DNA from 2 places in the Pseudomonas sp. DSP3-2-3 genome. Region 2 is predicted to be linked to the other one. Evidence: predicted binding sites of a transcription regulator. Region 2 holds the regulator's gene; the other holds the start of a gene.
The links. The regulator sigma-54, encoded in region 2, starts transcription at its own class of promoters, with help from an activator protein. The targets are predictions, from matches to a motif close to ANTGGCATNNANNTTGCTNT.

Region 1 (5,195 bases), on a different contig from region 2:
CTGGCCGCCAGCCGGTTCGGACGGGGCTGCTTGAGCTTGCACGAATGGACGCGGTGGTTCTTCAAGTGTCGGTTCGATATGCGTGTCGGCAGCGCTGAGCGGCATGCCGGCGAACAACTGACGGTTGACTGACGGGTCACTGTCGCCACGATTGTTCAGTTCAGCCTGAGCGGAAACAATCCGCGACTGGGTTTTGCGCAGTTCGTCTTCAAGCTCGATGTTCGGCACGCGAGGCGCCAGGGCAGACAGCTTGTAATCCAGCGCAGCAGTCAGCTCCACGCCACCGGCAATCCGCCGGTTGCCGATGATGGCCGCTTCTGCGCCCAGCTCATCGCGAACCAGTTTCATGGCTTGACGCATATCGGCGGCGAAAAATCGCTTAACTTGCATGACTCACTACCTCAGCCGTTAGGCCCGACAGTCGCTACGATGGTGACTTGCTTGTTGTCAGGAATTTCCTGATACGCCAACACATGCATGTTCGGCACAGCCAGTCGTCCAAAGCGTGACAACATGGCGCGAACCGGGCCTGCAACCAAAAGAATAACCGGCAAACCCTGCATCTCCTGCCGCTGCGCCGCGTCGATCAACGAACGCTGGAGCTTTTCAGCCATGCTTGGCTCAAGCAGAACGCCTTCTTCCTGACCCTGACCTGCCTTCTGCAAACTATTGAGCAATATCTGTTCCAACCTTGGCTCCAGAGTGATAACTGGCAGCTCCGGCTCAATCCCTACAATGCTTTGCACGATTGCACGGCTTAATCCGACGCGTACTGCCGCGACTAACGCGGCGGTATCTTGACTCCGCATGGCATTGTTCGCGATGGCCTCGGCGATGCTGCGAATGTCGCGAACAGGCACTTGTTCGGCCAAAAGCGACTGCAGGACCTTGAGCAACGCCGACAGCGAAAGAATCCCCGGAACCAGCTCTTCAGCCAGTTTTGGCGAGCTTTTAGCCAGTAATTGCATCAATTGCTGGACTTCTTCATGCCCAATCAGCTCATGAGAGTGTTTATAAAGAATCTGGTTAAGGTGCGTTGCCACTACCGTACTGGCATCCACCACGGTGTAACCCAGGGACTGCGCCTGACTGCGCTGACTGATTTCGATCCAGACCGCTTCCAGACCAAACGCCGGGTCCTTGGCGGTAATGCCATTGAGGGTGCCGAACACCTGACCGGGGTTGATCGCCAATTCCCGGTCCGGGTAAATCTCGGCTTCGGCCAGGGTCACGCCCATGAGTGTCAAACGATAGGCACTGGGCGCCAGATCCAGGTTGTCACGGATATGCACAGTGGGCATGAGAAAGCCTAGCTCCTGAGAGAGCTTCTTGCGCACGCCCTTGATGCGCGCCAGCAACTGACCACCCTGATTGCGATCCACCAGCGGAATCAGGCGGTAGCCCACTTCCAGGCCGATCATGTCGATGGGGGTCACGTCATCCCAGCCCAGCTCCTTGGAATCCTGAACCCGGGTTGGCGACGGCAGCATTTCCTGCTGGCGCTTGACCTCTTCCAACGCCTGGACCTTGACCACGTTCTGCTTTTTCCACAGCAAGTAAGCGACACCGCCCGCCACCAGCCCGAGGCTGATGAAGGAAAAGTGCGGCATGCCCGGGACCAGGCCCATGACAATCATGATCCCGGCAGAAACCGCCAGCGCCTTGTGGGAAGTAAACATCTGCCGATTGATGAGCTTGCCCATTTCTTCCGAACCGGAAGCACGGGTCACCATGATCGCCGCAGCGGTGGACAGCAGCAGTGATGGCAATTGCGCCACCAAACCGTCACCGATGGTCAACAGGGTGTAGATCTTGCCCGCATCGGCAAACGTCATGTTGTGCTGCAGCATGCCGACCAGAATGCCGCCAATGAGGTTGATAAACAGAATCAACAGACCGGCGATGGCGTCACCGCGAACAAATTTCGAGGCACCGTCCATGGAGCCGTAGAACTCGGCTTCCTGGGCAACTTCGAGACGGCGACGCTTGGCTTCAGGCTGATCGATCAGCCCAGCGTTCAAGTCGGCATCGATTGCCATCTGCTTGCCGGGCATGGCGTCCAGGGTGAAACGCGCGCTGACCTCGGAAATCCGCCCGGCACCCTTGGTGATTACCACAAAGTTGATGATCATCAGGATCGCGAAAACCACGATACCGACCACGTAGTTACCGCCGATAACCACCTCACCGAAGGCCTGGATCACCTTGCCGGCTGCGGCGTGACCATCCTGACCGTGGAGCATGACCACGCGCGTCGAGGCAACGTTGAGCGCCAGGCGCAGCAGCGTCGCCACCAGCAGAATGGTGGGGAATACCGAGAAATCCAGAGGGCGCAAGGCGTAGACGCAGACCAGCAGGACCACAATCGACAGCGCGATGTTGAAGGTGAAAAACACGTCCAGCAGGAACGGCGGCATTGGCAACATCATCATTGCCATCATGACCAACAGCAACAACGGCACACCTAACTGGCCCCGACCGAGACCCGCGAGATTACTGCGTGCGCTACTGATTAATTGAGAGCGATCCACCGATTCTTCACCTGCACTAAACCAAAACTTTGACGCCGAAGGCGACCTGAATTGACCTATTGCAAGAAGCTTTCCAACAGTGGACAAAGGGCCATTATTTGGGGAATTGGCTGTAGGACGTGGCGTCGGCTATTGCGACTCAACCTGTCGTAACGAAACCGAGGCTTCGGCTTTTGATTTTCGCTTTTCCGTGCCGCGATCTGGTAGACACCGCCAAACGCGCGTCGGCGCGTACCCACACCACGGCACCGGAGTCGAAGGAACCCCTGCGAAGCAGGGGCCGGACGTCAGCGCAGAATGGTTTCCCCCCTTTGCCGAAACAAAGGGGGTCGACCGTCAGGGCGAAACCGGACTAAGCCGCACCGCAAATGCTGTTGGCGCAGCGCCATTCAAGGTGCGTCAGCTTTAGTCGGAGATTGAGGCGTGCGCCAAATCGATTCGCGGGCAAGCCTCGCCAACGGATCTACGCAACATTCACGATAGGACGTACAGCCGCTGTATTTGTGTCTACTGGAATGCCGTCTTCCCGGATAAATCCGGTCCCACACAATCAGCGCGATCCAGTGGGACCGGCTTTAGCCGGGAAGGCGTCGGTTCAGACAATACATCTGCGGCGCCTGGCGGTTGCCCCCAGACATAGAATCTCCAACGGAATCTGGATAAATTCGCCCCTACGGCTGTGCGCAACGCAATCAGGAATCACGCTGCAAATCCGGCGGAATGGAGATATCCCCCAACGGATCGGGCCGTTTGCCGCGACCCGAATGGAATTGGCGAATCTGATAGACATACGCCAGCACCTGAGCCACCGCCAGATACAGCCCGGCCGGGATCTCCTGGTCCAGCTCAGTGCTGTAATAGATCGAGCGCGCCAACCCTGGCGATTCGAGAATCAGAATCTGATGGTGGGCGCCGATTTCGCGGATTTTCAAGGCGATGAAATCCGTACCCTTGGCCACCAGCATCGGCGCGCCGCCCTGCTCCGGATCGTATTTGAGGGCGACGGCGAAGTGGGTCGGGTTGGTGATGATCACATCCGCAGTGGGGATCGACTCCATCATGCGACGCTGGGACATGTCACGCTGCAACTGGCGTATGCGCTGCTTGACCTCCGGCCGCCCTTCCGCATCCTTATGCTCGTCGCGGATTTCCTGCTTGGTCATCAACAGCTTCTTGTGCGCTTCCCAGATCTGATACGGCACGTCGATGGCGGCAATGATCATCAGACCGCAGGCCATCCACAGCGTGCTCCAGCCAACCACCTGCAAGCTGTGGATAATCGCCATTTCCAGAGGTTCGTGAGCGATGGAGATCAGGTCGGCCTTATCCTTGTCCAGCACCACCAGGGCGACGACCAGAACAATCAGAAACTTGCCGAAACTCTTGAGCAACTCGATCAGCGCCGAGGCCGACACCATGCGCTTGAGGCCCGAGGCCGGGTTCATGCGGCTGAACTTGGGGGCCATGGTCTTGGCCGAGAATAGCCAGCCACCCAGGGAAATCGGGGCAATGAGGGAGGCGAGCATCAGCGCCACCAAAAATGGCAGCATGGCGACCAGCGCCAGCTTGCCGGAGCTCAGGAGCATCCTGGCCATGTAGCTTTGATCCATGAGCATTTCGCGACTGATGATGAAGTTGGAGCGCATCAACTCCATCATCATTTGCGCTATATCGCTACCGAAGGACAACAACCCGCCGGCACCGACCAGCATGATCACCAGAGTGTTGAGCTCCTTGGATCGAGCAATCTGTCCATCTTTTCGGGCCTCCGACTTCTTTTTTTCCGTGGGGTCTTCTGTCTTGTCCTGACCATTCTCGTCCTCGGCCATCAGCGCGCCCTCACCATATCGCGGAACGTTCGCAACGCATCAGCCACCAGCGGTTGGTACTGATTGAGAATGTCGCCCAGGCTTATCCACAAAATGCCCATACCCAACACCAGCGTCAGGGGAAAACCGATAGAGAAGATGTTCAGTTGCGGCGCGGCGCGCGTCATCACGCCAAAGGCAATGTTGACCACCAGCAGCGCAGTGATCGCCGGCAACACCAACGTCAGCGCGGCACCCATCACCCAGCCGAGGCTGTTGGCAAGCGCCCAGAAGTTGGACACGAGCAGCCCGCTGCCAACCGGCATCGTGGTGAAACTTTCAACCAGCGTTTCCAGGACTACCAGATGGCCGTTCATGCCCAGGAACAGCAGGGTGACCAGCATGGTGAAGAACTGCCCGATCACCGCGGCGGAGACGCCGTTGGTGGGGTCGATCATGGAAGCAAAGCCCATGCCCATCTGCGTCGAGATGATCTGCCCGGCAATCACGAATGCCTGAAAGAACAACTGCAGAAACAACCCCAGCCCGGCACCGATGATGATTTGCTCGCCGATGAGCAACAGCGCACTGAGGTCCAGCGCGTTGACCTGCGGCATGGGCGGCAACACGGGGGCGATCACCACGGTAATGGCCAGCGCGAAGTACAGGCGAATGCGCCTGGGCACCAGCGTCGTGCCGAAAATCGGCATGGTCATCAACAACGAGGTAATGCGAAACATCGGCAGCATGAAGCTGGCGACCCAGGTGCCGATTTGCCCGTCGGTCAGTGCAAGGACAGCATCCACAAGCGCTAGCCGATCACGGTTGGAATGCTGGTGTAGAGCGCCAGGATGTA
Region 2 (5,195 bases):
TGGGTGACGCGCTGGCCGTCGCCTTGCTGGAAGCACGCGGCTTCACTGCCGAGGATTTTGCCTTCTCCCATCCGGGCGGCGCTCTGGGCCGACGGCTGTTGCTCAAAGTCGAGCATGTCATGCATACCGGCGACGAACTGCCCAAGGTGCAACGAGGCGCACTGCTGCGTGACTCATTGATGGAAATGACCCGCAAGGGTCTGGGCATGACCGCAATTCTCGAGGCCGATGGACGACTGGCGGGGATATTCACCGATGGCGACTTACGCCGCACGCTGGATCGCCCTATAGACATCCGCCTGACCACCATCGATGAAGTCATGACGCTCCATGGCAAGACTGCGCGCCCCGAAATGCTGGCGGCCGAAGCCTTGAAAATCATGGAAGACCACAAGATTGGTGCGTTGATCGTCGTCGACGAAAACGACCACCCCGTCGGCGCATTCAACTTGCAGGATCTTCTGCGCGCGGGCGTCATGTAATGGGAGACGTGACCATGACCACTGATTTGCTGCAACGCGGCAAGAACATCAAGCTGGCGATTTTCGACGTCGATGGCGTGCTGACTGACGGCCGCCTTTACTTTCTGGAAGACGGCAGCGAGTTCAAGGCTTTCAACACGCTGGACGGCCAGGGCATCAAGATGCTCATCGCCTCCGGCGTCACCACTGCTATCATCAGCGGCCGCAAGACTCCGATTGTCGAGCGCCGAGCCAGCAATCTGGGCATCGCGCACCTGTATCAGGGTCGTGAAGACAAGCTGGTTGTGCTGGATCAATTGCTCGGCCAGCTCAATCTGAGTTACGAACAGGTCGCTTATCTGGGGGATGATCTGCCAGACTTGCCAGTCATCCGTCGTGTCGGACTGGGCATGGCAGTTGCCAATGCCAACGGTTTCGTACAGCAACATGCCCATGGCGTTACCAAGGCACGCGGTGGCGAAGGCGCGGCTCGCGAGTTCTGCGAACTGATTCTCAGCGCCCAGGGCAACCTTGAAGCAGCCCACGCCGCCTACTTATAGAAGCCATTTATGTTCAGTAAAAAAATTCGCTCGTTTCTGATCTTCGGCGTGTTGGCGGTGCTGCTCGCCGCTGCCGGCTATTGGAATATCAGCCCTGAAAGCTTCATGGATCAGCCCGTGACGTCGGTGGACGAAAGCGCTATCGATTTCTACGCAATCAACGCCCACAGCGTTCAGTACCTGCCGGATGGCAAGCTGCAATACGAAATGACGGCGGACAAGGTCGAGCACCTGAAGGCTACCGACGTAACGCTGCTGACCACACCGGACCTGCAAATGTTTCGCGGCACGCTTTATCCGTGGCATATCCAGAGCAAGCAAGGTGAAGTTTCCCCTGGCGGCACTCAGGTCGAATTGATCGATTCGGTTCGCGTAGCACGAACCGATGATAAAAACCGTACGACCATTATCACCAGTAGTCGAATGACCGTATTCCCACAGAAGCAATATGCGCAGACCGAGCAAGCCGTTAGAATCGACGGCGCGGGCGGTGTGACCACGGCCAAGGGAATGAAAGCGTATTTGAACGACGGCAGGATGGACCTGCTGTCCAACGTAAGAGGACAGTATGAGGCTCGTTAAAACCCTTCCTTTATTGCTCGGCCTGGGCGCAGCACTGGGAAGCGCGAGCGCCTGGTCCCTGCCGACTGACCGCGATCAACCGATCCACATTCAGTCTGACGATGCGCAGCTTGATGATAAAAAAGGCGTGGCCACCTACAAAGGCAACGTCATCATCACGCAAGGCTCGATGAAGATCACCGGCAACACCGTGACCATCACCCGTAACGCTCAGGGCGAAGTCGACGTGTTCACCTCCGTTGGCAACCTGGCTTATTACGAGCAGAAGCCCTCGGTGGACAAGCCTATCGTTCAGGCCTACGCCATTACCATTCAATACTACGCGGCGCAGGATCGCATCGTATTGATCGACAAGGCCAAGGTCATCAATGACGGCAACACGTCCGAAGGCGAGAAAATCGTTTACGACACCGTGAAGCAGATCGTTAGCGCCGGCCGTGCCAATGGCAACAAGGTCACCGCACCGCGTCCGCGTATCGACATGGTGATCCAGCCGAAAAAGAAAACCGACCAGCAGAAGGCCCAGTAAATGGCGACGCTGAAAGCCCAGCATTTGGCTAAAAGCTACAAGGGCCGTCAGGTCGTACGCGATGTGAGCCTGTCTATCGACAGTGGGCAAATCGTTGGCCTGCTTGGGCCTAACGGTGCCGGCAAGACAACCTGCTTCTACATGATCGTCGGCCTGGTTCAGGCCGATCAGGGCCGCGTCCTGATCGATGACCTGGACGTCAGCCACCAGCCGATGCACGGCCGTGCGCGCGCAGGCATCGGTTATCTTCCCCAGGAAGCCTCGATCTTCCGCAAGCTTTCGGTAGCCGACAACATCATGGCGATCCTTGAGACCCGCAAGGAGCTGGACAGCGCCGCGCGCCGCAAGGAACTGGAAAGCCTGCTGCAGGAATTCCACATCAGCCATATCCGCGACAACCTGGGCATGAGCCTGTCCGGTGGTGAACGTCGCCGGGTGGAAATCGCCCGCGCCCTGGCCACCTCGCCGAAATTCATCCTGCTCGACGAACCTTTCGCCGGCGTGGACCCGATTTCGGTAGGTGATATCAAGCAGATCATTCATCACCTGAAAGCCAAGGGTATCGGCGTTCTGATCACCGATCACAACGTCCGCGAAACCCTGGATATCTGCGAAACCGCTTACATCGTCAACGATGGGCAACTGATCGCCGAAGGCGATTCGGAAACCATTCTGGCTAACCAGCTGGTGAAAGAGGTTTACCTCGGTCACGAGTTCCGCCTGTAATTGCTGCGGTGTCTCGCTTCCCCAAGCGGGCAATGCCCGAGTGTTTCAATGATGCAGCATTAATTGCCATCACACTCTAGGCAAACACTTCGGTTTCAGGCATATAATTTGCTTATGTAGGCGCCCCGGCGCCCTGATAGTGGATGGCGCATGTGCGCCGGCGAATAAGGTGTTAGCCCCAGCCATGAAACCATCGCTAGTCCTGAGAATGGGCCAGCAGCTGACGATGACGCCGCAGCTGCAACAGGCCATCCGCTTACTCCAGCTTTCGACTCTGGATCTCCAACAGGAGATTCAAGAGGCGCTGGAATCCAACCCTATGCTGGAACGCCAGGAAGAAGGCGACGATTTCGACAACGCCGATCCACTGGCTGACAATATCGAGCAAAAGCCCAATCCTGATGTTCAGGAGCCGACTTATCAGGAATCCGCCCCGACGGTCGACAACCTGGAAGAAGGCGAATGGAACGAGCGCATTCCCAATGAATTGCCGGTGGACACCGCCTGGGAAGACGTCTATCAGACCAGCGCCAGTAGTCTGCCCAGCAATGACGACGATGAATGGGACTTCACCACCCGCACATCCGTCGGTGAAAGCCTGCAGAGCCATTTGCTCTGGCAGCTGAATCTGGCGCCGATGTCGGACACCGATCGTCTGATAGCCGTGACGCTGATCGACTGCATCAACAACCAGGGTTATCTGGACGAAACACTCGAAGAAATTCTCGACGCCTTCGATCCTGAGCTGGACATTGAGCTCGACGAGATCGAAGCCGTTCTGCACCGCATCCAGCAGTTTGAACCCGCCGGTATCGGCGCGCGCAATCTCAGTGAGTGCCTGATGCTGCAACTGCGCCAACTGCCTGCCAAGACCCGCTGGCTCGCCGAAGCCCAGCGCCTGGTCAGCGACTTCATTGACTTGTTGGGCAGCCGCGATTACGGCCAGCTGATGCGCCGCATGAAGCTCAAGGAAGACGAACTGCGCCAGATCATCGAACTGGTCCAGAGCCTCAATCCACGGCCGGGCTCGCAAATCGAATCCGCCGAAGCCGAATATGTCGTCCCGGACGTCATTGTGCGCAAGGATAACGAGCGCTGGCTGGTCGAGCTCAATCAGGAGTCGGTCCCTCGCCTGCGCGTGAACCCGCAATACGCCGGATTCGTGCGGCGTGCCGACACCAGCGCCGACAACACCTTCATGCGCAATCAGTTGCAGGAAGCCCGCTGGTTCATCAAGAGCCTGCAGAGCCGCAATGAAACGCTCATGAAGGTCGCGACCCAGATCGTCGAGCATCAGCGCGGCTTCCTGGAATACGGCGACGAGGCGATGAAGCCGCTCGTCCTTCATGACATCGCTGAAGCGGTCGGCATGCACGAATCGACGATTTCCCGCGTGACCACGCAAAAATTCATGCATACGCCACGTGGCATCTACGAACTGAAATATTTCTTTTCGAGCCACGTAAGCACGTCCGAGGGCGGTGAGTGTTCGTCCACAGCGATTCGCGCGATCATCAAAAAACTGGTTGCCGCGGAAAATCAGAAAAAGCCGTTGAGTGACAGCAAGATCGCTGGTTTACTGGAGGCACAAGGCATTCAGGTAGCTCGTCGCACAGTTGCTAAATACCGCGAATCACTGGGCATTGCGCCATCTAGCGAACGCAAGCGACTGATGTGACCCGGCAAGGGTAAAGACGTGGCGCGCACACTCCGCAGTCGTTTTTACCCAAGCCCCAGCTGCAGGCCAAAGCGTTCCAGTGGTAGGCAAAAGCCTGCCTCTTTATGCACTGGCAATAAGGAGAAAGCGGTATGCAAGTCAACATCAGTGGACATCAACTGGATGTGACCGACGCCCTACGCGACTACATCACCGAAAAACTCGGACGACTGGAGCGCCACTTCGACAAGATAACCAATGTGCAGGTCATCATGGAGGTCGAGAAGCTGAAACAGAAAATCGAAGCCACCCTGCACATCCCCGGCGCGAAGGTAGTCGCCAATGCGGAACATGACGACATGTACGCGGCGATTGACCTTCTGACCGACAAGCTAGACAGACAATTGCTCAAGCATAAGGAAAAGCAGATCGGCCACCTCCAGGGTGCGACGGCTCGCTGATACCCCCACACATGATCCGACTCGAAAACATCCTGACCCCCGGCCGTTCACTCGTGAACGTGCCGGGCGGCAGTAAGAAACGCGTACTTGAACAGATTGCCAATCTGATCGGCAGAGAAGTGCCTGATCTGGACTCGCAAACCCTGTTCGAAAGCCTTGTTGCCCGCGAAAAACTCGGGTCTACCGGCTTTGGTAACGGCATCGCCATCCCGCATTGTC

Region 1: flhA (flagellar biosynthesis protein FlhA) is a predicted target of sigma-54. The motif match lies at 2,590-2,609, and genes of this name have one in related genera.

What each region holds. Positions count from the first base shown of each region.
Region 1 is NZ_JAFCXH010000006.1:206,193-211,387, forward strand. Features, by position in the region: gene flhF (flagellar biosynthesis protein FlhF) at 1-390, opposite strand, end outside; gene flhA (flagellar biosynthesis protein FlhA) at 402-2,531, opposite strand; gene flhB (flagellar biosynthesis protein FlhB) at 3,224-4,360, opposite strand; gene fliR (flagellar biosynthetic protein FliR) at 4,360-5,088, opposite strand; gene ACP7E4_RS09880 (flagellar biosynthetic protein FliQ) at 5,151-5,195, opposite strand, start outside.
Region 2 is NZ_JAFCXH010000008.1:175,809-181,003, forward strand. Features, by position in the region: gene ACP7E4_RS12120 (KpsF/GutQ family sugar-phosphate isomerase) at 1-482, shown strand, start outside; gene kdsC (3-deoxy-manno-octulosonate-8-phosphatase KdsC) at 497-1,021, shown strand; gene lptC (LPS export ABC transporter periplasmic protein LptC) at 1,031-1,603, shown strand; gene lptA (lipopolysaccharide transport periplasmic protein LptA) at 1,590-2,132, shown strand; gene lptB (LPS export ABC transporter ATP-binding protein) at 2,133-2,858, shown strand; gene ACP7E4_RS12145 (RNA polymerase factor sigma-54) at 3,043-4,536, shown strand; gene hpf (ribosome hibernation-promoting factor, HPF/YfiA family) at 4,668-4,976, shown strand; gene ptsN (PTS IIA-like nitrogen regulatory protein PtsN) at 4,988-5,195, shown strand, end outside.